3 regions of the Paenibacillus xylanilyticus genome follow, and region 2 is predicted to be linked to each of the others. Evidence: riboswitches for the same ligand, from Rfam matches in the RefSeq annotation. Region 2 holds a riboswitch; each other region holds the start of a gene.

Region 1 (7,636 bases), 2.6 Mb from region 2:
CCACCGCTTTTGTTACGTTCGACGGTACCGGTGCTCGGTTCCTTTTTTCGGCTAAACAATCCACCGCCTGAACCTACACTAGTATCGGTGTCTCCTCCCCGCCGGGTAATGGATCCTTTTCGATCAACCGTGATAGGCGGAGCCGCCTTTTTGTCATTGCTTGTTGGTGCACGATAAGTACCTTGATTCGGTTTGTACGTATCACGATCGGTGTACCCTCTGTACTTTCCGTATCCGCTGCCGCCAAAGGAATCAAACAAATTGCCAATGAGCGTTGCGGTCAAATACCCCTGTAAAAAGGAAGAATCATAATTCTGGCGTACGTATTCCTTGGAATCCACCTCAATTAAGGTATCTTCCTTCTTGTTCGGGTCCTGCTGCAAATGATAATACTGGTCCTGATACACCAGGAACATCCGCTCTTCATTTTCCGCCGAGATCTGATCAGGTTTTCGCTGTTCCGATAATTCCTGAGCCACTTCCGGAACCGAACGGTCGGCAGCCCGATACACATAGGATGTCGTATTGCCACTGCCACTTACAGACTCAAGCGGATAAGTGTCCTGAACGGAAGGCATCCCGCACGCGGACAACAGGGACATGACAAGGCTGAGGACCAGCATTAATTTTAATCCAAGTGCCATGCGCTTTTTCATTGGAACCTCTCCTAGCTCGAACGAATCACTTTGATATCCGCAGGAAGAATGGACTCACCTTCATACAGAGTAAATCTTCTGTCTTGCCATTCCACACGCAGAAGCATGTTATCATCAGACTGGTACTGCCAAACCAATTGCTCTCCAGCCTGACCATAAGGTGTCCTGCCGGCAGTGGTAACCATTCCTCCATATTCTTCCTCCAGATGATACGCGCGTCCGTCCAGATCGAGTAAGGTTGGGACTTCGTCTGGTGCGTCAAGACGGCCATCAATTGGCGTATAGAGGGAATAACGTGTCAATTCTCTTTCTTCTACATGCAAATGTCTAAACGTTGTACCGTCCTGCAGTGTGAGTACCACCGCTTTTCTCGCACGATGCTGCACCCGCCCCACAACTTCATACGTAACGAGCGAGACCTCACAGATATCTCCAGGCTCAAGGTCCAGCATGGTTTTCTCTGCTCGTGGTGGTTCGGGTTTGGCTAGTATTCCTTTAATCCGTTTCCATACACTCATACCCATTACTCCCGTTCGTTATCTTATAAACAAGCTGCAATAATTAATGCGCCCACAATGTGCAAAGCACCGGAGAACAAGCCATATCCTGTCTTCCCTTGCTGAATTCCTGTGTCCAGATCAAGATTGGCCCATGTGCGAATCATAAAGTGTACAACGCTCTCCAGAATAAGCAGGATGACAAATGAAACAACCGACACAAGCAGCGCTTCACCCAGATGACCCGCAGTCGAAATCGAAGTGGCAAGCACATAGCCTTGAGCAAACAGCTTCATGACCATCCGTGTCGTAACCGCCATGTTCCCTGCCTTAACTTCCGCAAAATCCTTATACTTCGTAAACAATGAATCCACATACATCAAAACAAAAAGCAAAACCGAGCCAGATAACGTCCAGACCAGCATCGCCAAAATGTTCAAATCCATTTACACAGCCCCCACTTATCAACATGAACCGCATTTAAAAGCGAAGGAGAAACGCTGTCTCTCCTCCGCCAGTGAACCCTGCCTGAGATGCAAGGTTTAGTTCTTATTTTCGTACTGCTTCATGAGTGCCGCCAGTTCATCCTCAACGGCCTGATCTTTGCCGAGTTTCTCGAACTCTTCATCCAGTGATTTTCCTTTGGAAGACATTTCGTTGCTCGCTTCAGCCTGTGCTTCCATTTGCATCATTTTCTCTTCCATACGTTTCATGCCAGCACTAGCTGTATCGGAACTGAATCCGTTCAGCGCTTTGTTGATTTCGGTTTGTGCTTTTGCTGCATTATAACGCGCTACCAGCGTTTCGCGCTTATTTTTCATTTGTGTCAATTGCTTGCGCATTTCATCCAGCTTGCCGCGCAGATTGTCTGCAGCAGCCTTATTCTGATCATAGCTTGTTTTATATTCTGCCATTTTTACTTCGGCAGCTTTTTTCTCTTCCAGAGCCCGGCGAGCCAGATCCATGTTCTGTGCACGTGCTGCAGTATGAGCTTGCTCCTCACGTTTCTTCACCAATGCTTCCTGTTCCTCGAACAGCTGCTTGAATTTTTTCTCAATCGCGATTTGTTGTGCTACAGCCTTTTCTGCATCTTCCAGATCTTCCTGCATATCACGGATATATTGATCCGTCATTTTGATTGGATCTTCTGCCTTGTCAATAATGGCATTAATGTTAGACATCGTTAAATCACGCAAACGTTTGAAAATGGACATTATGGTATTCCTCCTAGTCGATATTACATCCTTGTATATAATCATACATACGTGGTAACCTTCATCCCGTTTCAATTTTACCAAAAAAAATCATAAAACACGATTCCGGCTTACCCAAAATCTACTATTTAATATCATTCGCCAGGGTTAAATGGTCTTCGAGCAGCTTCTCCGCCGTCTGTACGATCTCATCGATCTGTACACGTGTAATGGCGTCAAAATGAATCCCCATAATGACGGTTACGGTCACCTTAAGAGAATTTGCGGCCTTACGTGCAAGACGCTCACACAATTCCTGTTCCTTATGCCCTGGAATATGGACTGCCGTCCCCACCACGCGTTCTCTTTCCGGATAAAAGGTCGCCACAGCCCCTATATGAGCTTTCCCACCCGTGACCAAAAATATCTTATCTTCTCCAGCTTCAAAGACCTGCAAACGAACTGATTTCAAATCATACGTACTCATCCTAATCCACCCATCCTTTGTGTGTATATGTAATGGTGGAATTATGAGCTTATCGACTGAATTGGACAATGAAACTTCTCACATTTATGCATAATGAACCATCACCGCGGGCATACCAAAGAGAACGCAATTTGACAAGGGAGGCTATATCATGCGTATTCGCCTCATCGCATTCTCCATGTTGATCCTTATATTTATGAGTGGAAGCTATTTACCTGGACAAGTGCTGGCAAAAACCGATCCAGAGAGCATACCTGCTGCAGAGCCGGATTTATCTGAGGATGAACAGCTGACACTCGGTCAGCTCAGGCAGAAATATGCCGATACGTTCAAAACCAATGGGCCTTCAACCAGACAGGTAGCACTAACTTTTGATGATGTGCCTGATCCGCGCTTCACTCCACAGGTATTGGATATTTTAAAGAAATATAATGTAAAAGCAACCTTTTTTATTGTTGGCAACCGGGCAGAGAAACATCCCGACCTCGTCAGACGAATCGTTAGGGAAGGTCACATTGTTGGGAACCACAGTTACAACCACCCTGAATTCAGCAAGCTGTCTTTGAATGCTTTTCGCAAACAAATTCTACATACCGGCGACATTATTCGTAAACTGACCGGGTATACACCTAAAATGATTCGTCCTCCATACGGGGACATTAATGAGAAACAGCTGCAATGGGCCGCAAGACAGCAATACAGCATCGTCAACTGGAATGTGGATTCGCTGGATTGGAAAGGCCTCAGCAAAGAGGAAGTGAAGCAGAATGTTTTATCTGCAGTCAAGCCAGGCTCCATCATTCTTCAGCATGCGGGCGGAGGCGTGGGCTCCAATCTGTCCGGTACCATCGGAGCACTTCCGGAGATTATAGATGAACTGCGATGCAGGGGCTTCAATCTGGTGACTTTGGACGAAATGCTGCAATTGCCAAAAAGCAAATAATGGTTAGACGAAACAACACAAGTTATGAATTAACCATTTTGCGCGTGTTAATAAAGACAAAGGGTACCCTTATTTCACGTTAATCGTGAATAAAGGCACCCTTTTGCTGGCACTGATACTTATTTCAAGATATAAAGTTCAACATCCTGAAAACCGAATGTGCTCACTGACTTCTGGCTCCCAGGAATGAAAATATCAATTCGTTTTCCTTTGATCGCCCCGCCGATATCCCTGGCAGTAGCCACAAATGCCTGCTTAGGCAGCCCCGGATGGGAGTGACCTGTAACAAGAACCTTCGTACCCAATGGAATCACACTAGGGTCTACGGCAATTGTGCCGAGTTCAAGTGGATTGCCGAAGTAATCAACAGCACCCCATCCACCATTTTCGGAAGCGGCTGCAGAGTACGCTGTTGCTTTCACATCAATGGACTTACTGTAATCAAACGTTTTGCCCCAAGCTTGAACGACTTTATCGTCAGCATTCACATCAAGGCTAGCGGTCGTAATCGTTTTTGCACCCGTAGAGCTCTTCGCTGCTGGAGCAGCTGAGGCCGTGTTTGCTTTTCCAGGAATCGTAATTTTTAAACCACCATAAATGTTGTAAGGCGAAATATCACTGTTTGCTTTAACCAGTGTGTTCAGTCCAACTCCATATTGTTTCGATAAGGTATAGAAGGTATCCCCTTCTTTGGCCACGTGAACAGAATCAGCGTGAGCTGGAACGGCCTGAATGAGCATTGCTGCTGTCAGCAGGGCTGCTGCTGTTTTGGCTATAGTTCTCTTCTTAATCATGGTCTTCCTCCCTCATTGTGCCTGCGAAGTTAGTTGTCGGATTCGGATGGAGGAAACCACCCTATAGGTCTCTGTTACATTCGTCTTGCGTTATGTACCCCTAATTCACCCCAAGCAGCGTGCTTATCAATCTTCCCCTCCACGGTCTGCATCGTTACATCCTCCACACTTCCTCCTCAGGAAGTTTCGGCAGGAACAATATATCACAATTTTGTAACCAGGGACCGTAGTAAATGTTACCAACTGTTTTAAACAACACATAATGCTGCTTAGAAATAAGGATTTTTCTTATTAAAGAGCGATCAAGCAGCTATGGAACGATGACAGAAAAGTTACTTTTACAACAATGGATACTTATCCATGCACAAAAAACAACCCTGCAAACGTGACGTGAGCAAGGTTGTTTGATTTCGTTTTTTGTTCGTTCTTATTCATGCGGTTTACTGACTGGATCATGCTCAAAGGCTATGACAAGACTTTACCGAGGAAGTCACGCGTACGTGGATGCTTAGGCTGACCAAATACTTCATCTGGTGTCCCCTCTTCCACAATGACACCGCCATCCATAAAGATGATGCGATCACCGACTTCACGGGCGAAGCCCATCTCGTGGGTAACGATAACCATAGTCATGCCGCCTTCAGCCAGGCGTTTCATAACGTCGAGCACTTCACCAACCATTTCAGGGTCAAGTGCAGATGTCGGCTCGTCAAACAGCATCACATGCGGCTGCATCGCAAGCGCTCTGGCAATAGCAATCCGCTGCTTCTGTCCACCAGACAGCTGACTCGGATAAGCATCTTTTTTATCCAACAGCCCCACGGTTTTAAGCAAGTCTGCGGCAATCTGCTTGGCTTCCTGTGCAGACTGTTTTTTGACTTTAATCGGGGCAATGGTAATGTTTTGCTCCACAGTTTTATGCGGAAACAGATTAAAGTGCTGGAACACCATCCCCATTTTCTCCCGCGTTGCATTAATGTTGTGTTTGGGATCCGTGATCGATACGCCTTCGAAATTAATCTCACCTGAAGTAGGCTGCTCCAACAGGTTAAGACAGCGCAGGAAGGTACTTTTGCCTGATCCTGAAGGACCAATCACAACAACGACCTCGCCCTTGCCAATTGAGACATCTATGCCTTTTAGTACTTCGTTTTTGTCGTAGGATTTGTGTAATTGTCTAACGTCTATCACTTGCACTCAACTTCCTTTCCAGTCGACCCAGCAGCTTGGACAAAATAAATGTCAATACAAAGTATATGGCTGCTGCAATAAGGAACGGATTCATTCCTTGGTACGTAATGTTTTTGACTACACTTGCCTGATACATGATATCAACCATACCAATGACCGAGATAATGGAAGATTCCTTGATGATCGTTACGAATTCATTACCGATAGCAGGCAGCACAGCTTTGAAGGCCTGTGGCAAAATAATAAATCTCATGGCCGCGGCTCTACCCATCCCAAGCGAACGGGCTGCTTCCAGTTGACCGCGGTCAACGCCTTGAATCCCTGCACGGAAGATCTCTGCAAGGTAAGCACCACTATTGATGGAAAGAGTTAAGATACCCGCCTGAAGAGGCGAGAACGTAATACCAAATGTCAAGGCAAGACCATAATAAATAATCATCAATTGAACCAGCATCGGCGTACCACGAATGACTTCTACATAAGCCGTACCAATCCACCGCAAAATTGCTGTATCATGCATTCGGAACAGGCAAATGATCAAACCAATGATTACCCCGAAGATTACACCAAGTGCAGACAATAAGAGGGTATAACCCACGCCCGTAGCATAGAAGCTTTTGTACTGCCAGAATACTTCAAAAATATTTGGCGATGCGACCTCACGGTCTGCCATCAATTGACTGGCTTCCGTTACCATCTGATCAATTTTATTTTCACTCTTCAATCGTTCAAGCGTACCATTAACGGCATTAAGCAACTCCGTATTGCCTTTGCGAATCCCGATCGCTGCTGCTACTTGCTCTTCGTCCGGAACCGCAGGAGCAAGTCCAATCATATCGTCCAGGTAGCCTGCGGCAACCGTATCTTCTACGATTGCAGCGTTGATCCGCTTCGTCTGAAGTTGAAGCACAATGTCCGAGATTTTATCAAGAGACGTCAGCTTGACTCCAGGAATCTTCTGTCCGATCGTTTCCTGAATCGAACCTTTCTGTGCTCCGATTTTTTCATTTTCCAGTGCAGCCATGGTTGGGTATTTGTCTTTATCCTCATTGCGAACCATGATGACTTGTTTCGATTTATAGTAGGTATCCGAGAAGTCGATACTTTTTTTGCGGTCCTCTGTCGGTGTCATGCCTGAAATAACGATATCCACGCGTCCACTCTGCAAGGCAGGCAGCAGGCCGTCAAAACCCATATCTTCTATGACAAGTTCTACGCCCAGATCGGCAGCAATCTCTTTGGCAATGGCAATATCAAATCCGACAATCTCATCCTTGCCATTAATCACTTTATGGAATTCATATGGTGCAAAGTCGGCACTCGTGCCGAGAACCAATTTTTTACTGTCTGAAGTGCCCGTAGTTCCACTTGCCAGCGCCGAAGGAACGGCAGCCGTCAATAAAACGACAAAGGTCAACAGCATCATGGTGTAACGACTAATCAATTTCAACCCTGTTCTCCCCTTATAATACATTATGTGCTTCCTCATGTTGATGCCTGAGTCATTATAAAGTACAATGCATGATTATGCAATGAGTTTTCAACTTACAAATCCTGACTTGTTTCTGAAAAAACCAAGCAAACATGATATAATGACTAAATTATTTTCATTTTGCACGAAGGAGTTCACGATGACACATACTAAATCACAAATTTTGACGGTTATTGATCAATATGCTTCCCGTTTTAAGGAGATTTCATCATACATTGGTGCTAATCCCGAACTCGGGAACGAGGAATACCTTGCTTCTGCCCGCCTAAAGGAAGAACTGTTATTTCACGGTTTCGAAGTAGAGGCTCCCGTACTTGGACTGGATACAGCTTTTATCGGCACCTACGCTGCTGCCAAAAAAGGTCCAACCATAGCGCTGTTAT
Region 2 (7,636 bases):
GATGGAATCCAGGAAGAGAAGCATTCGTGGTGGAGAGACTTTAAACGTTGGTGGGTAGAATGACGTAACTAAGTAATGACTTAACAATGACTTAATTGCGTCACTGTGATTGACCGGCTTCAGGTTCTTTCTGGAGGTCAAGTAAAGCAAAAGCCCCGAACCGATCATTTCGGTTGCGGGGCTTTTCATGTTCTTTTTAAAGAGAACAGTTATAACGCTTTTATCAGAAAGCTTTATCAGGAAAGTGCTTCTTTTAGTTCATCCGGAGAAGCGTTCCACCACTCTTCATTGTGTGTAATCAACAGCTTCTTGAGAGCAGCACGATCCTCTGGTCCAAGCTCATCCAGCATGAAGCGGCGCTTCATTGCATAATCCATCCGGTTTACATGGTCAGCCAGCAGCTTCCACCCTCGTTTCGCCTCGGTATCGATCCACATCTCGCACGCTGTTGCTCCGCCGTACAATTGTCCCTGTTCCGTACGGTCCACAGCTACCCAAACCAGCCATACCTGGCGACCATTAGGTACATCTTCCCGATTCGTCGAAAACTTGATTCCACGTTCTACCTTGCTCTTTGCATGCATGGCACCAATATCAATCTTTGCCTCGCCATTATCAATAATAACCGGCGACAGGTTGTTCAGATCAATGGAGCCTGCACCGAAACCTTTATGTTTGCTCTTAGCACTTACGATATTCAAGGCAATCTGTTTTTTGCCGTTTTGCTCGTTTTGATCCATAGTTATAGCCTCCAAGGGTTGATACAAATATTTTAACTAATAATCGCCCCATTGCAAACATATACATGCTGTAGATGCTTGTCAACGGGAGGTATTTAACGATGATTCCACTACGCGCCAAGAGCTGGCTTACTGCAATTCTGGCCCTGTGTGTGTTTACCGGAGCCATATGGATCACTCTGGATCACACTCGTTCTACGACATCCGACTTGCCAACGCTCGCCCCGGAATTGGGCAAGCCTCCGGCCAAAGTCCAAACTCCGGCACCTCCAGAAAGTGTACAGACACCTACTGCTGAGGTGTTCAGCAACCGCGTGGTGGAATATCACATGGATGTGAAGCTGGTAGACGGCAATGTTTTGGAGGGAACGCAGACGCTGACCTGGACTCATCCGGGTAAAAAAACAGTCAGCGAACTTTATTTCCACCTATACCCCAATGCATTCTCTTCTACGGACACAACATTTATGAAGGAATCCGGAGGAAAGCTTCGCGGTGATGTGATGCCAACGGACGGTTACGGCTCCATGAATATTACGGAGATGAAAACAGAGGACGGGCTTTCCCTCCTGCACCGGATGCAGTATGTACAGCCGGATGACGGAAACATGAAAGACAAAACGCTCATAAAAGTGAGATTACCAAAACCCGTCAAGGGCGGGGAAACCATTACACTGCACACCCGGTTTGAGGTCAAGCTGCCCAAAATCTTTGCCCGCATGGGAACCGCTGAAAACTTCGTTATGGCAGGCCAATGGTTCCCCAAACTCAGTGTATACGAGCCTGCAGGCACGCGAGGGCGTACGGCTGAAGGCTGGAATCTGCATCAGTACCACGGGAATTCCGAGTTTTATGCGGATTTTGGCATCTATAGTGTGCGTATTCGGGTACCGGACACATACAAGGTTGCTGCGACCGGGTTTCCTACGAAGCAGGCTGTTATAAAAAATGGCGAAAAGATCTATCAATTCTATGCTGACGATGTACACGACTTCGCCTGGGCAGCCTCACCTGACTTTGTTTATGCAGAAGAACCCTTCTCCGCTCCCAACGTGCCAGGTGTACGAATCAAGCTCTATCTGGACCCGGCCCACCAGGATCTGAAGGAACGTTACTTCTATGCAGCCAAAGCAGCTCTTTCGAATTACAGCAAGTGGTTTGGTCCGTATCCGTATTCCACGCTCTCTATCGTTGTTCCCCCAAAAACAGGTAATGGAGCAGGCGGCATGGAGTATCCTACCTTAGTTACAGCCTTCGGCGCGGATGACGCTACACCAGGCTACGATCTGGAACGCACAGTTGTACACGAGATTGGCCATCAGTACTTCTATGGTATGGTTGCCAGCAATGAATTTGAAGAAGCTTGGCTTGATGAGGGGTTCACCTCTTACGCAGAAGACAAACTGATGGAGCAGGAATACGGACTTATTCCGAATCTGCCCGTTCAATCCGGCTTAATTACTTCGCCTGCCTCACTCACGCAGGAGTCCTGGAAGTTTGATTCCCAGAATCATTACGCAGCCAATGTTTACACAAGGGGCAAGCTTGTGCTGCTGGGCATCGAACAACAAGTAGGCGCCAAAACGATGGAACGCATTCTTTCAACTTATGTCAAAAAGTATCGGTTCAAACATCCCACTTCGGCCGATTTCCAAAAGGTCGTGGAGCAAGTGACCCGTAAATCCTGGTCTGATTATTTTAATCAATACGTATATGGGGACGGGATGGCCGACTTCTCCGTGGAGAATATCCAGGTCAAGCCTGTTGAGAAAGATGGTCAAACGTTGTACGAATCATCGGTAACCTTAGTAAAGAAAGGCAGCGACTACGAGAAAGTACCCGTACGCATCGTTTTTGAGGATGGACACATCATCGCCAAGGAATGGGATGGCGGTAACGGTCGAATTACGTACAAGTTAACGTACAGCTCGCCTGTATCCTGGGCCATGACCGATCCGTTATATACCGTTGTGCTGGAGAACCGTCATATGAACAACTTTTTGAAAGCCGGTCTGGATGAACCATCCAAGTTCCGCTGGAGCATGAGTGTAACCAAACTTATTGAAGCTATATTCGGAGGTCTGTCATGGTGAGGTGGAGACAGTGAAAGCAAAAATACGTGAGGGCTGGTTTCTCGTCCGTCAGCATATGTTCATTGTGGCACTTTTATTTCTCTATCAGCTGGTGTGGGGTTACTTCATCTATAAAATGGTGCAATCCGCAGTCATTCCCTTGCTGCTGCGCTATCCGGACCCTGACGCCGGGGAACTGAGTACCATTTTATTCAAAATGGAAAGCCAGCTCAATCTGTCTACCCATCCCGAGGTGCATCGCTATTTATGGATACTTGGGGCCATGCTCCTGCTCCGCATGCTAATTACCCCTCTCATCCAGGCAGGGCTGCTCTACTCATTACAACACTTCAATCATACAGAAGAACGTGTTCCTTTTGTACGTGGGATCAAGGCACTGTGGAAACCGATGATGCTGCTTCATTTCATTAAAACGCTATTATTGCTGCTGCCTGCGTACTGGCTGATCCCCAAGCTGTATAGTATCTTTCTGGATGGATTCCACTCGCTGCAATTGCTCCTGCCAGGCATTCCATATGTAGCCGGATGGATCGTATATGGATGGATCATACATCATGCTTTGTTATATATGCAGTTTGGCGCTACAGCTCACGAGGATCAGGGCGGGGTAAAAGGTACATTTTTGGGTTTATTGCTCGCCTTGCGTCATATCTTTCCTCTCATTGGTATCGCAGTGGTTCTGGGAGGAATTCATCTGCTCATCTTCGGTGCTTTCACATCTGCGTCGTGGTTCCTGACAGGTCTCATCGGTCTCATCCTGCAACAAACCTATCCGCTCGCCAGATGTTTGCTCGATATATGGAAGATATGCGCTCATTTCCGTCTGTGGCAGTCCAAGTCCTCCAAAGGTTAAAAAGTGTAATGAACCGTGCAAAAATTGTTACCATCTTCATGTAAACTTATGTCAATGTTAACGCTTCACAAACGTAAACCCCGACCTTTCCCCGTCAAAGGTCGAGGTTTTTTTTGCTAATTTTCTTGTTAAACGTTGCCAAAGGCTTACTCCTCTGTTACAATAATCGCAGTGAGTTTTTAGTAACAACTTTGTAATCTTTACCTCATGAATTGTAACTACTTAAAATTAAATCGTCATTTCTTGATTTCGCAGGTGCACAACTAGCATAGCCAAATTCCTGGCACCTGGGAAGCGGGGGAACCAGTTATGGGTGAATTGATCTTGCTACAGAGGGATCATAGGGGACCTTCAACCGAATCCTTAAGCTAACCTCGCAGGCGTTGGAAGGGGTATATCTCTTGTTCAAAAAGAAATTAACAGCAGCTGTCCTCAGCTTAACATTCGCACTATCACTTGGAGCAGGCAGCGCATTCGCAGATTCAAAAATGGATAAAGTAATTGATTCAGCAATGGGAACTACATACAAAAGTGGTGGAACAACGCTTAACGGCTTTGACTGCTCTGGATTCACACGGTATGTATTCGAAAAGCTGGGCATCGATTTGGCTCGTCAATCCAGCTCCCAATTCGACATGGGTGACTCGGTATCCCGCATGGAAATGAGACCAGGCGATCTGGTATTCTTCAATACAACGGGTAAAGGGGTTTCACACGTAGGGATTTTCGTGGGTGAAGGTAAGTTTGCACACTCCTCGTCTTCCAAAGGAGTTACCATCAGTTCTTTGAGTGAGAACTACTGGGCCAACCGCTATGTTGGCGCTAAACGGATTATGAGCACGGACGCATATGAGTCACTGGCCCTCGACTAGGGACAAGCTGAGCAACATCATACTGTAACGAAGCATAAATCAACCGCCCGGTACATTCTCCGCAGGAATGTATCCGGCGGTTTTTTTGTGCATCTTCGTCCGTGCCCTTATGATGTTTTTACCCATCCCACTGTAATATAAACGAAATTCCAGGAACTTTTGTTTCACTTTTTTTCAAGGGAGCAAAACCTTGCCAAATGCCCTCCTCTTTTGTAGAGTAAAATCAGGATTAAATATGAAATGACATATGTTATAAACCATTAGCGTATGACTAGAAGTAGCTTGTTCACAATGAAAGGAGCGTGCAGTGGTGTGGATGAATCTTCTGTAACGTTTCACGTTGTGCCGATGCAAGAAGAACATGCAGCATTGATCTGCAGCTGGACATATGAACCACCCTATAACATTTATACCTGGCTGCCCTGGGAACAGATGAAGGCGCTGGAGGTTGAATTCGGGGATGAGCAGCTTCGAAAAGAGCAATATGCAGTTGTACTCGGAGAGCAGGACCAACTTTGCGGATTCGTTCAATTCTTTCCTCTTGAAGGCGGGACGCGGATTGGGCTTGGCATGCATCCTGAACAGTGTGGACAAGGTCGCGGTACTGCCTTCGTCTCTGCGATCGTGAAGGAAGCCATTCGGCGGAACCCTAGTCATGAGATCGATCTCGAAGTGCTCACTTGGAATACGCGAGCTATCCGGGTTTATCTCAAGGCTGGATTTGTCACCCAGGATACGTATGAACGACAGACACCAAGCGGTTTGATGCCCTTTTATTGCATGGTCTATGAAGGACCTCGCTAATCTTAAACTAACCCTTAAACCGCGTAAGACAAAGAAATTCATGCCCGTTTATGTGATTAGTTCAAAAAATTACCACAAAATGCTATGATGTCTTAACAGGTTCCGTTATAATGATATGGACAGTTTCAGTTTAGATGATCTTTCATTCTGGAGGGGACATAACGGATGCACAAATGGATCATGAGCGGGGTATTTTTTGCAGCATGCGCATTGGCTATTGTATTAATGTTTACGCTTCCAGGGAAAGAGGAAGTGGCTGAAGAAGCGAAACCAACCATGCCTGAAGTGGCAATGGATGCCGGACAGGCTGAAGCACTGGTCAAAACCAATTGTATCACGTGTCACGGGGATCAGCTTCAAGGTGGCGTAGGACCTGCACTAGCAAACATCGGCAGCAAGGATGATGTGGAGAAGATCTACTCTACCATTGTCAAAGGTAAAGGTGGCGGCATGCCTTCCTTCAAGGACAAACTGAAGGACGAGGAAATTGCCAATATCGCGATGTGGCTGGCTGAGAAGAAATAAGGAAATGAGATACACAGCAAAGAGGCCCCTGCCTTCCCTCTCGGAATGGTACGGGCCTCTTCGTCATATCGTTCAGCCTCTGGCTGCGTGTTCTGCCAAAAAGGCTTCCACTTCACGTGCATACGGCATCCCCGACTGGGCGCCGAGCTTCGTTACGGATAACGCGGCCGCTCCCATGGCATAGCCTACTGCCGCGTCCAATGCTTCCCCGCGCGCGAGGGCTACCGCCAGCGCGCCGTTGAAACAATCGCCAGCGCCGGTCGTATCGACGGCGCTTACGGCGTAGCCCGGCGCACGGCAAGCGCCGGCACGCCCTGCCTGTACGCGGCCGCCTGGCGCTGCCGCGTACACAGCCCCCTCGGGGCCGAGCGTCGTGACGACAGCGGCCCCGAGCGATGCGGCGAGCTCTGCGACCGCCGCATCCACGTCTTCCGGCCGGAGATCATCCCGGCCGGTAAGCACGGCAAGCTCGCTGCGGTTCGGCGTGACCACGTCGACGCACCGCAGGAGCTCCTGGGGCAGATCCGGCACCGCTGGAGCCGGGTTGAGCACCACCAGTGCGCTGCCTTCTGCCGCCAGTTCGGCGGCGCGGGTGACCGCTGGCAGCGGGATCTCAAGCTGCAGCAGCACTGCTGCGGCTGCAGTCAGGCTTTTTACCGTATCCGCCTCTTCCAGCATCTCCGGCACCACTTGTCCATTCGCTCCAGGAATAACGATAATCCGGTTGTCTCCCTTGGAGAGCCAGATCGATGCTGTACCTGTTACAGTGTCTTCCAATACACGAACCTGCGAGGCATCTGCCCCACTATCCGTCAGACTGTGCAGCAAGCGTTCCCCAAAACCGTCTGAACCCACTGCTCCAATCATCGTAGTCTGTCCACCCAGACGTGCAGTAGCAACGGCTTGGTTAGCCCCTTTGCCTCCCGCCAGATAGTGAAGCTCCTCACCGCTTACCGTTTCTCCCTCTTCCGGGATGATATCGGTCTTCACCACGAGGTCCATATTGAGACTGCCTACAACCGCGATCAGAGGCTTATTCTGATTCATGTCTGACATGTATGCTTCCTCATTTCTTGGCAGCACAACGATAACCGATCCCGGCTATGTCGTCCTCATTTTCTCAAACGTTTCGTTAAACTGCTCTGCTTCCTTAATATCTACAGATGTAATTCCACCCTCATCCCACGACGTGAGACGCAGCGTAACCGTTGTATAATCAATCGTAATAAAAGGATGATGATTAAATGCTTCCGAGATCGCCGCGACCTCATCCACGAATGCAATCCCTTTCATGTAGTTGGAAAATACGAACTTGCGGACAATCCACCGTCCCTCCTCCAGTTCCCAGCCTTCCAGCCTTCCCAGATGAGCTTCGACTTCTTCTTGCGTAAAAACCATACGTTATCTTCCTCCCCATAAAGACGGCACAAGGGTAGTCTCTAACCCTGTCCCTCATGCCATCCGAAACCTTGGTGCTACCACAGTAACCCCAACCGTCATAGGTTAGCCGCTCTGCGGCTCGCCCGTTTCATGACTCTCATCTTACCACGTACGGAACTCAAAATCCAATACTGTAAATGGCGTTAGAGCCAATAGCCGTAAGGCTTCCAGGCGTTTCCCCTTCCGGTTTCCACGCTAGAATTCCCCTTATATTCGGCCCTAGATTAGGGGTACAAATGTCAATTCTTCTTCCCCAATCAGAATATGAATGCGGTGCTGCTCCTTGTCATGAATAACCACACCACTCCC
Region 3 (7,636 bases), 1.4 Mb from region 2:
GAACATTCGGATTCCGGCTTGGCTCCGCCGGCTCGTGACCCGATTAATTGCGATCATCCCTGCCGTTATTGTGACGGCTATCGCCGGCGAACATGGTACGGAAGAGCTGCTGATTTTGAGCCAAGTGATTCTATCCTTGCAGCTGCCTTTTGCCGTTATTCCACTTGTGATGTTTACGAGTGACAAAAAAAGCATGGGCGCATTCGCCAACAAACTGTGGCTCAAAGTCGTCTCTTGGATCATCGCTGCCGTAATTGTGGTTCTGAACGTTTATCTGATTATCCAAACCATCATGCTGTTTTAATCTATATATGCGCTAAAACCGTCTCCCTCTTACTATAGATTTATAAAAAAAGGCTGATCCCTCCTCAAGAATATACTTGAAGGGATCAGCCTTTTAGCTTTGCCGTACACTTGCCTTGTCCTTTATTTAATGACACGAAAGTCATCTTTTTTTAATTTTATCCACTAACCCTCAGAAGGCACAAGCAGTGGAATAAGCTGTTCCAACGCTTCGATGGTCCAGTCTGCACGCTCTTGGCCCTCCAGCTCAGGCTGAAATCGTCCATAGCCCTGCAAAATCCGAATCGTTCGCATCCCCAGCTTCTTGGCAGGAATGATATCGTTATCAATCCGATCCCCAATCATGACTGCTTCCTCGGGTTCACATCCCGCCTGCTTCAAAGCCACAGCATAGAGTTCCGGATCCGGCTTCGATACACCTTCTTCTGCCGAACATGCCAGTACATCCACGTACTTCCGCAGACCGTAGCTCTCCAGGCGCTCAGCTGTCCCTGGACTCTGATTGGCAATAATGCCAATTCGATAATGGTGTGACAATTCCTTCAACACCGCGTCAGCAGAAGCGAAGGGCTTCTCCAGTTCCTTCCGGAACTTCAACTTCTCCTGGATCTTCTCCCTATGACGTTCATCGCTGATCAGCGTTCGAATGGCTACCCTCATGGGCCACTGCTCATAATTTCGGTAACAGGAGGCAAATATCTCTCGCACTTCCTCTATTTTCACCGGATAACCAAGCAAGCAGGCTTCTTTTACAAACTGCCCTATAATATCATCTACCGGCTCCCATTCGTCCACCAGCGTATCTCCTACATCAAAGAACAACCATTTTAACCCCCGTACATCCGGCACGCCTATTCCTCCTTGTTAGCCATGAACGCAATCTCTACATCAGCAATGTACATTAATGCTCAAATAAAAAAGAAGACCCACCATCAAGCATGAGTCTCCTCAGAATTCCGTTTTTCCACAAGTTCAATTATAACAGGCACCTTACACCGGATCAATCGGCAGCTATCACATTAACCATTAAGCAAGAAGCCAACTTCTCCATTAAGAGAATACACAATACGGTCAGCTCCCATCCCGCGGTAAATGCCTTTGGGGTGACTCTGTTCCGTGATCACACATAGTGATTTGGAGGTCCAGGAACGGCAGATCTGCAGGTAGCGGCAGGTCAGGTTCAAACTGTTCTCGAAAATAAAAACGTTGCCTACGCTCGACTGCGGTAGAAACCACTTCTGAGCTTCAGCTGTATTCATGCGAATGACGTTCTCCACTCCGATTCTGCGGAGCTTCCGTTCTTCCCCTGCACTGTTGGTCAGAACGGCAAACGGCATTTTTTTGTACATCAACAGCTTGATAAACTTGCGGCCCGCTTCATTCGGTGCTGTTACTAAAATCATCTCATTATCCATCGTTCGTTCCTCCCTTGGCGTGAAAAGACAACAAAAAAGAAGCGTGGGGGACCAAGGCCTCCCGAACGCTTCTTGAATAACCCATGACAAAAACGCCATGAATATGCGTACGGCTTGTTGCCTCTCCCTTTAACGCTTACGAGGTTAGCTGACGGATTCGGGCGCGAGAGTCGCCCTATTTCCGGCTTGCACCGAAAAATTCACCCCATGGATCAGCTGCAATGACAGCCATTCCGATTGGTTCCCCCGTTTCCCACCCATGAATGAATGGAAACTCAGCGATTAAAACATCGTTCCTGTTTCATATATTGACCAGAGCGATATTATCGTTTGTTTCGTTGTTCATGTTAAGTTTAATTGAATTAGAAATTACGATATGAATCATACACCCGCGACATGTTAGTGTAAAGTACGATCAGATCACCGAATGGACGAATTTAAGGCATTACATATCAATGATATCGCTTACAACCTATCCATTCTCCATCCATCTCTGTGAAGCTCGCTAATTCTCGTCCTTATGAAAAACGGTTGTAATTTTAGATATCTGTAAGTCAACATAGGAATTCAGTCAATTAGTTTTGCATTATCTAATTGTAAGCAATATAATATAACTATAGGAATCATTAACCCATTATACGATATGGAGGCGACTGATCATGTCCGTTTATGACTACAAAGTCAATACCCTTCGGGGCCAGGAAGTCGAGATGTCCGATTATCGCAACAAGGTGCTGCTGATTGTTAATACGGCGAGCAAATGTGGTCTGACCCCGCAATTTGAAGGCTTACAGGAACTCTATAACAAATTCAAAGACCGACAGTTTGAAGTACTGGGCTTCCCAAGTAACCAATTCGCTCAGGAAAAGGGATCTTCCGATGATATTGCAGAGTTCTGCCAGATGAATTACGGTGTAAGCTTCCCTATGTTTGAGAAAATTGATGTCAATGGCTCAAGCGCTCATCCTCTATTCCAGCACCTGACAACAGAGGCACCGGGACTGCTCGGATCCAAAGCCATCAAGTGGAACTTTACCAAATTCCTTGTTGATCAGAACGGACGCGTTGTGAAGCGTTATGCTCCAAAAACAACTCCTGATCAAATTGAGGCTGATATTGAGAAACTTCTGAAATAGATCTACATGGAGAGGCCATCATCAACAGGGAACCAGAGAAAGTCCGGTTCTGTGTGAATGGCCTTTCTTTATGTTGTTCCAAACGCAAAAAAAAGAGGCTTTCCATATTCGGAAAACCTCTTCTTGTCGTACATTATGATGCGGTCGAGAGGACTCGAACCTCCACGGGCATACGCCCACTACCCCCTCAAGATAGCGTGTCTGCCATTCCACCACGACCGCATGTCGTAAATAATCGGCAACAAAATTGATTATACAGGATCACATTATAAAAGTAAAGCACTTTTATTAAAACTACTTTTGCACCTGTGTTTTTCCTCCAAATATCGGTTTTTATCGTCATGATCTTTTAACTGCCGCATACATTAAATTTCAAATCTTTTATACATCTTCATTTTCAATTTGAGCTCTTCATGAGAAAACATATCATATACATAACATTATTTTTATGTGGTTAACTATTTTCAGTCATATAATGTAACATTTAAATATAATTAAAACTTAAAAACAAGAAACCATTGACAGAATACGGATATTTATGTGATTATATATATCATATAATTCGGATTTTAAACATAAAAGCATTCGGAAATCAATATTAATGTTATATAATATAACATTTTACGAACATAGGAGGCGAAAGACCGTGAACCGTGGGAATAAGCTGCTCGATTATGTCAAACTGCTTGATTCCTCCATTCATGTCGGAGGTTTTACCCATTCATTTGGTATGGATGTACACATTGCTGAAGGCAGCATCCGAAATGCCGATGATCTGGAGTCCTTCATGCGCTGCCAGCTGCATCCCAGTATCGTTCGACTTGAGGGCATGGCGATTAAAGGTATCTACAGCGCAACAGATCATAATGACACATGGCGAACAGCACTCATTGACAAGTTGGTTCACGTTCAGCGGACTCCTTCTGATCAAAGGGAGCAAGCTGCTGCCATGGGTAAAAGACTGATCAAGCTGGCCCGGGCTCTCCACCCTTGGATTGAATTCAGCCAGCTCGAACACACCCTTGCCAAATACGAGTCTGTAGGCTGCCTCTCTACTGTTCACGCCTGGATTAACCACTACCTCGATATCCCCGTCGAGGAAGCGGTAATGGGTTACTTGCACTCAGCCATGAATGCATGCATAACCGAAGCTTCCAAAGTTCTCCCCATGCATAACAATACCACCCAGGAACTGCTGGTTCGCCTGGCCGCAGACCTGGAGCATGAATGGAACACCGTTAGCGCCTCCGCTGCGGATGGACCGGCACAGCCAACCTCCATGTCCATGAAATCGCTGTTCCCCAGCTTCCACATGCTTGGCGCAGGGCTGCATGCTTATCGCGCCTAATCTTACCGACTCCAAGCTCCCCTCATATTTCCCCAAACGAAAAAAGCACGCAGCAACCTCCTTGCTGACGTGCTTTTTCTTGTATGTCTATAGAACATCACGTTTTTACGTCATTATTTAATATTAATACACTATTTTTCATTGTTTCTAATTGTTACATGACGTAAATACGTATATAATGTAATGAACAGCTCGCATCTCCCACTATTATACACAGCCGAAGGCGGGTTGAAATACTTCTATGAGGGGTGAACCCTTTTGAACAAAAAGAAACCCGTAACTCCGTTCGGATGGGCCATCAAACGCCGCTTAACGGAGCTTCAGATGGACCAGAAAACGTTCTGCGAGAAGCACGACATCCCGCCGTATCGTTTATCCAATCTCATCCATGGCACACGAAAAGCCACCCGTTTCCGAAACCAGGTCGCAGACATTTTGCAAATTTCGGATGAACTTCGATGACACCACCATTACCCTGCCGTCCCGATCCTTTAACTGATTGCCAAGGAGGGCCTATTCATGAGCTTCTTTACAACCGACCTTGAAAGGTTATCCTTTCAATCCTTACGTCATCAACTCATCATCGTTGACCGCGACTGGAGAATCCGCAGCTGCAATACCGCATGGCAGAACGGACTCGGGCGATTGCATCTCTCGAAATATAAAAAATCCGACACCCACCGATCTTCTTGCGAAGCGTTTCATTATCTTCAGCTCCTGGAGATTTGGGCAGCCCAGGAAGAGGAAACGGAGAACTCATCGATTATTCAGAAGTTAGAGAAGATTCAATATCCCTTTGTTCACTGCCATACATATGACATATCCGTACAGTCTGCGAACCCGGACCTTCGATGGTTTCGACTGGAGCTTACCCCCTTGAATCAGACGGATCCTCCTTCTCCGATGGGACTAGCTCTGATCTCGCATACAGACATCACGGAACAGAAGCGAATTGAACAGCAATTGAAGCTTGCCCTATCCGAAGTGCGGACACTACGCGGACTGCTTCCCATTTGCGCTGTTTGCAAACAGATCAAGGACGAGCAGGACGTCTGGAATTCAGTCGAAGGTTATTTGGAGAGACATACCCATGCAGAATTTACACACGACATCTGTCCGGACTGCATCCGCAGATTATACCCGAAGTACTCTAATATTTTGGATAAACGCTCCTGAGCAAAGCAAAAAAAAGCAAAAAATAACCACCTCTCCTATACGGACAGGTGGTGTTCAAATTGAGACATATCCAGTTCCTCCGGCGATCCCTGCAGCGCAATTGCTCCCTTGTCCATGACATAGATAAAATCCGCAGCCCCGCGCACGAAGTCAATACTCTGCTCGACGAGCAGCACGGAAATATCGCCCTTCGCCTTGATTTGCAGAATGACCTGCCGAATATCCTCGACAATTGAAGGCTGTATGCCTTCCGTTGGTTCATCCAGCAGCAATAGTCCAGGTCTTGAGGCAAGCGCTCGTGCGAACGCAAGCTGCTGCTGCTGGCCACCACTCAAATCACCGCCCTGTCGTCCATACATGGTCGCAAGGACCGGAAACATCGCGAGCACATCTTCAGGAAACGTCTTCACCCCAGGCGCAGATGTCTCCAGACCGAGCAGCAGATTTTCCTTTACCGTGAGCTGAGGGAAAATCTCACGACCCTGAGGAACATATCCAATGCCCGCCTTGGCACGTTTGGCAGGCTCCAAAGCGGATATATCCTGCCCTTTCCAGTGGATGGCCCCCTTCCTTGTTTTGAGCAGGCCCATCAACGTTTTCATCAGCGTTGTTTTGCCGACACCATTCCGGCCCATGAGGCAGACCACCTGTCCCGGCAGGACATCCAGATTAACACCACGCAGCACATTGCTTTCCCCGTAGCCGGATTCAATTCGTTGCAGCGACAGCATGATCATCTCTCCTTTTTCCCAAGTAGACTTCGGCCACCCTGGGATCTTCCTGCACCTCAGCCATGGTACCTTCCTTCAACAGCTTGCCTTCATGCATCACGGTCACTTTTGCTGCGTACTCGCGGACAAACTCCATGTCATGCTCCACAACCACGACCGAACGTTCACGCGCTATCCCCTGTAACAACCTGCCTGTTTTATGCGTTTCCTCGTCCGTCATCCCGGCAACCGGTTCGTCCAGCAGCAACACGCGCGGTTCCTGAAGCAGCAGCATGCCAATTTCCAGCCACTGCTTCTCGCCGTGAGATAGCGCCCCAGCCCGTGTATACACGCGGTCTTGCAGTCCAATTTGCGCTATGACCTGTTCCATTGCCGTGTTGATTTTCCCAAAGCGCGGAATACCAAGAGTCCGAAGAGGTGAACGCTGATTTTCCGCCGCCAAGGCCAAATTCTCCTGTACGGTAAGACCTCCGAAGATGGATGGAGCCTGGAATTTGCGTCCCACACCCTTCCGGACGATCTGATGCTCCTTCAGACGTGTCAGCTCTGTGCCATCTTCCAGCCGCACCGTACCGGAGACGGGTTTGGTTTTTCCGCAAATGACATCCAGCATTGTCGTTTTCCCCGCACCATTGGGGCCGATCAGAAAATGCAAATCATGCTCAAGCAGCTTCAGGTTCATGCCGTTAACTGCGACGAATCCGCCAAAAGCTACGGTAATACTTTCAGCCATCAATACGGGTGAAGCTTCAGTAGACTTCAGGTTTTTCCTTACTGACAGGGACATGCACAACCTCTCCTCTCCGCTTCAGCAATCGAACGACATTTCGATAGACTCCAACGAGCCCGTGAGGCATGAACAATACTACCGTTACAAACAGCCCGCCGAGAACAAACAACCAGCCTTCAGGGTACGCCTCACTTATCCCGGTTTTGGCCGCATTCAGAACCACTGCCCCGATCACTGCCCCAATCAACGTGCCGCGACCACCCAAGGCAACCCATAACACCATTTCAATGGATGGAACAATCCCCATCATGGACGGCGAGATAATCCCCACCTGAAGAACAAACAGCATACCAGCTATTCCTGCAAGAGCCCCGGAGAGGGCAAACGTCAACGTTTTATAGCCCGCAGGATCATAACCCAGGAAACGTACCCGGTTTTCTCCATCCCGCGAAGCTTCAAGCACCTGACCAAACCGACTATTTACTATTCTTCTGCAGAGCAGGTACGTGAGCACCAAAATGGCAAGTGTAATATAGTAGAGCACAATTGTTGTTCCTGCAGAATGCAGCGTGAAGCCAAAAATGGAGTTATAGCCGGTTATACCGTTAGTCCCCCCGGTCCACTCCTGTTTGCCAATAAACAGGGTAACCGTGATTAATACAAGGGCTTGTGTCAAAATCGTAAAATACACCCCGGTAATTCGGTTGCGAAACGTAAACCACCCCAGCACAAATGCCAGCAAAGCCGGCAGAGCAATACCCAGAATTAACGCCACTGGAAATGAACGAAATGGTTCC

Evidence for each region. Region 2 has a riboswitch for cyclic di-AMP ahead of F4V51_RS00515 (C40 family peptidase). Riboswitches for the same ligand answer to the same signal wherever they lie in the genome.
Region 1: another riboswitch for cyclic di-AMP. It lies ahead of F4V51_RS17290 (3D domain-containing protein); the one in region 2 lies ahead of F4V51_RS00515 (C40 family peptidase).
Region 3: another riboswitch for cyclic di-AMP. It lies ahead of F4V51_RS06640 (hypothetical protein); the one in region 2 lies ahead of F4V51_RS00515 (C40 family peptidase).

Annotation. Positions count from the first base shown of each region.
Region 1 is NZ_CP044310.1:3,926,789-3,934,424, forward strand. It holds gene F4V51_RS17260 (DUF4247 domain-containing protein) at 1-656, opposite strand, end outside; gene F4V51_RS17265 (DUF4178 domain-containing protein) at 668-1,174, opposite strand; gene F4V51_RS17270 (DUF350 domain-containing protein) at 1,198-1,599, opposite strand; gene F4V51_RS17275 (PspA/IM30 family protein) at 1,696-2,367, opposite strand; gene F4V51_RS17280 (prenylated flavin chaperone LpdD) at 2,492-2,833, opposite strand; gene F4V51_RS17285 (polysaccharide deacetylase family protein) at 2,985-3,776, shown strand; gene F4V51_RS17290 (3D domain-containing protein) at 3,896-4,570, opposite strand; cyclic di-AMP (ydaO/yuaA leader) riboswitch at 4,573-4,772, opposite strand; gene F4V51_RS17295 (amino acid ABC transporter ATP-binding protein) at 5,036-5,761, opposite strand; gene F4V51_RS17300 (ABC transporter substrate-binding protein/permease) at 5,748-7,187, opposite strand; gene F4V51_RS17305 (M20 family metallopeptidase) at 7,393-7,636, shown strand, end outside.
Region 2 is NZ_CP044310.1:105,645-113,280, reverse strand. It holds gene F4V51_RS00535 (transglycosylase domain-containing protein) at 1-63, shown strand, start outside; gene F4V51_RS00530 (YwhD family protein) at 237-740, opposite strand; gene F4V51_RS00525 (M1 family metallopeptidase) at 842-2,833, shown strand; gene F4V51_RS00520 (hypothetical protein) at 2,844-3,686, shown strand; cyclic di-AMP (ydaO/yuaA leader) riboswitch at 3,947-4,084, shown strand; gene F4V51_RS00515 (C40 family peptidase) at 4,088-4,558, shown strand; gene F4V51_RS00510 (GNAT family N-acetyltransferase) at 4,850-5,362, shown strand; gene F4V51_RS00505 (c-type cytochrome) at 5,528-5,887, shown strand; gene rbsK (ribokinase) at 5,960-6,943, opposite strand; gene F4V51_RS00495 (4a-hydroxytetrahydrobiopterin dehydratase) at 6,989-7,285, opposite strand; gene F4V51_RS00490 (hypothetical protein) at 7,547-7,636, opposite strand, start outside.
Region 3 is NZ_CP044310.1:1,493,311-1,500,946, reverse strand. It holds gene F4V51_RS06650 (Nramp family divalent metal transporter) at 1-304, shown strand, start outside; gene F4V51_RS06645 (HAD family hydrolase) at 469-1,152, opposite strand; gene F4V51_RS06640 (hypothetical protein) at 1,323-1,718, opposite strand; cyclic di-AMP (ydaO/yuaA leader) riboswitch at 1,837-2,009, opposite strand; gene F4V51_RS06635 (glutathione peroxidase) at 2,378-2,854, shown strand; tRNA gene F4V51_RS06630 (tRNA-Leu) at 2,994-3,076, opposite strand; gene F4V51_RS06625 (urease accessory protein UreF) at 3,501-4,202, shown strand; gene F4V51_RS06620 (Rha family transcriptional regulator) at 4,461-4,664, shown strand; gene F4V51_RS06615 (nitrogen regulation protein NR(II)) at 4,722-5,378, shown strand; gene urtE (urea ABC transporter ATP-binding subunit UrtE) at 5,414-6,109, opposite strand; gene urtD (urea ABC transporter ATP-binding protein UrtD) at 6,087-6,896, opposite strand; gene urtC (urea ABC transporter permease subunit UrtC) at 6,859-7,636, opposite strand, start outside.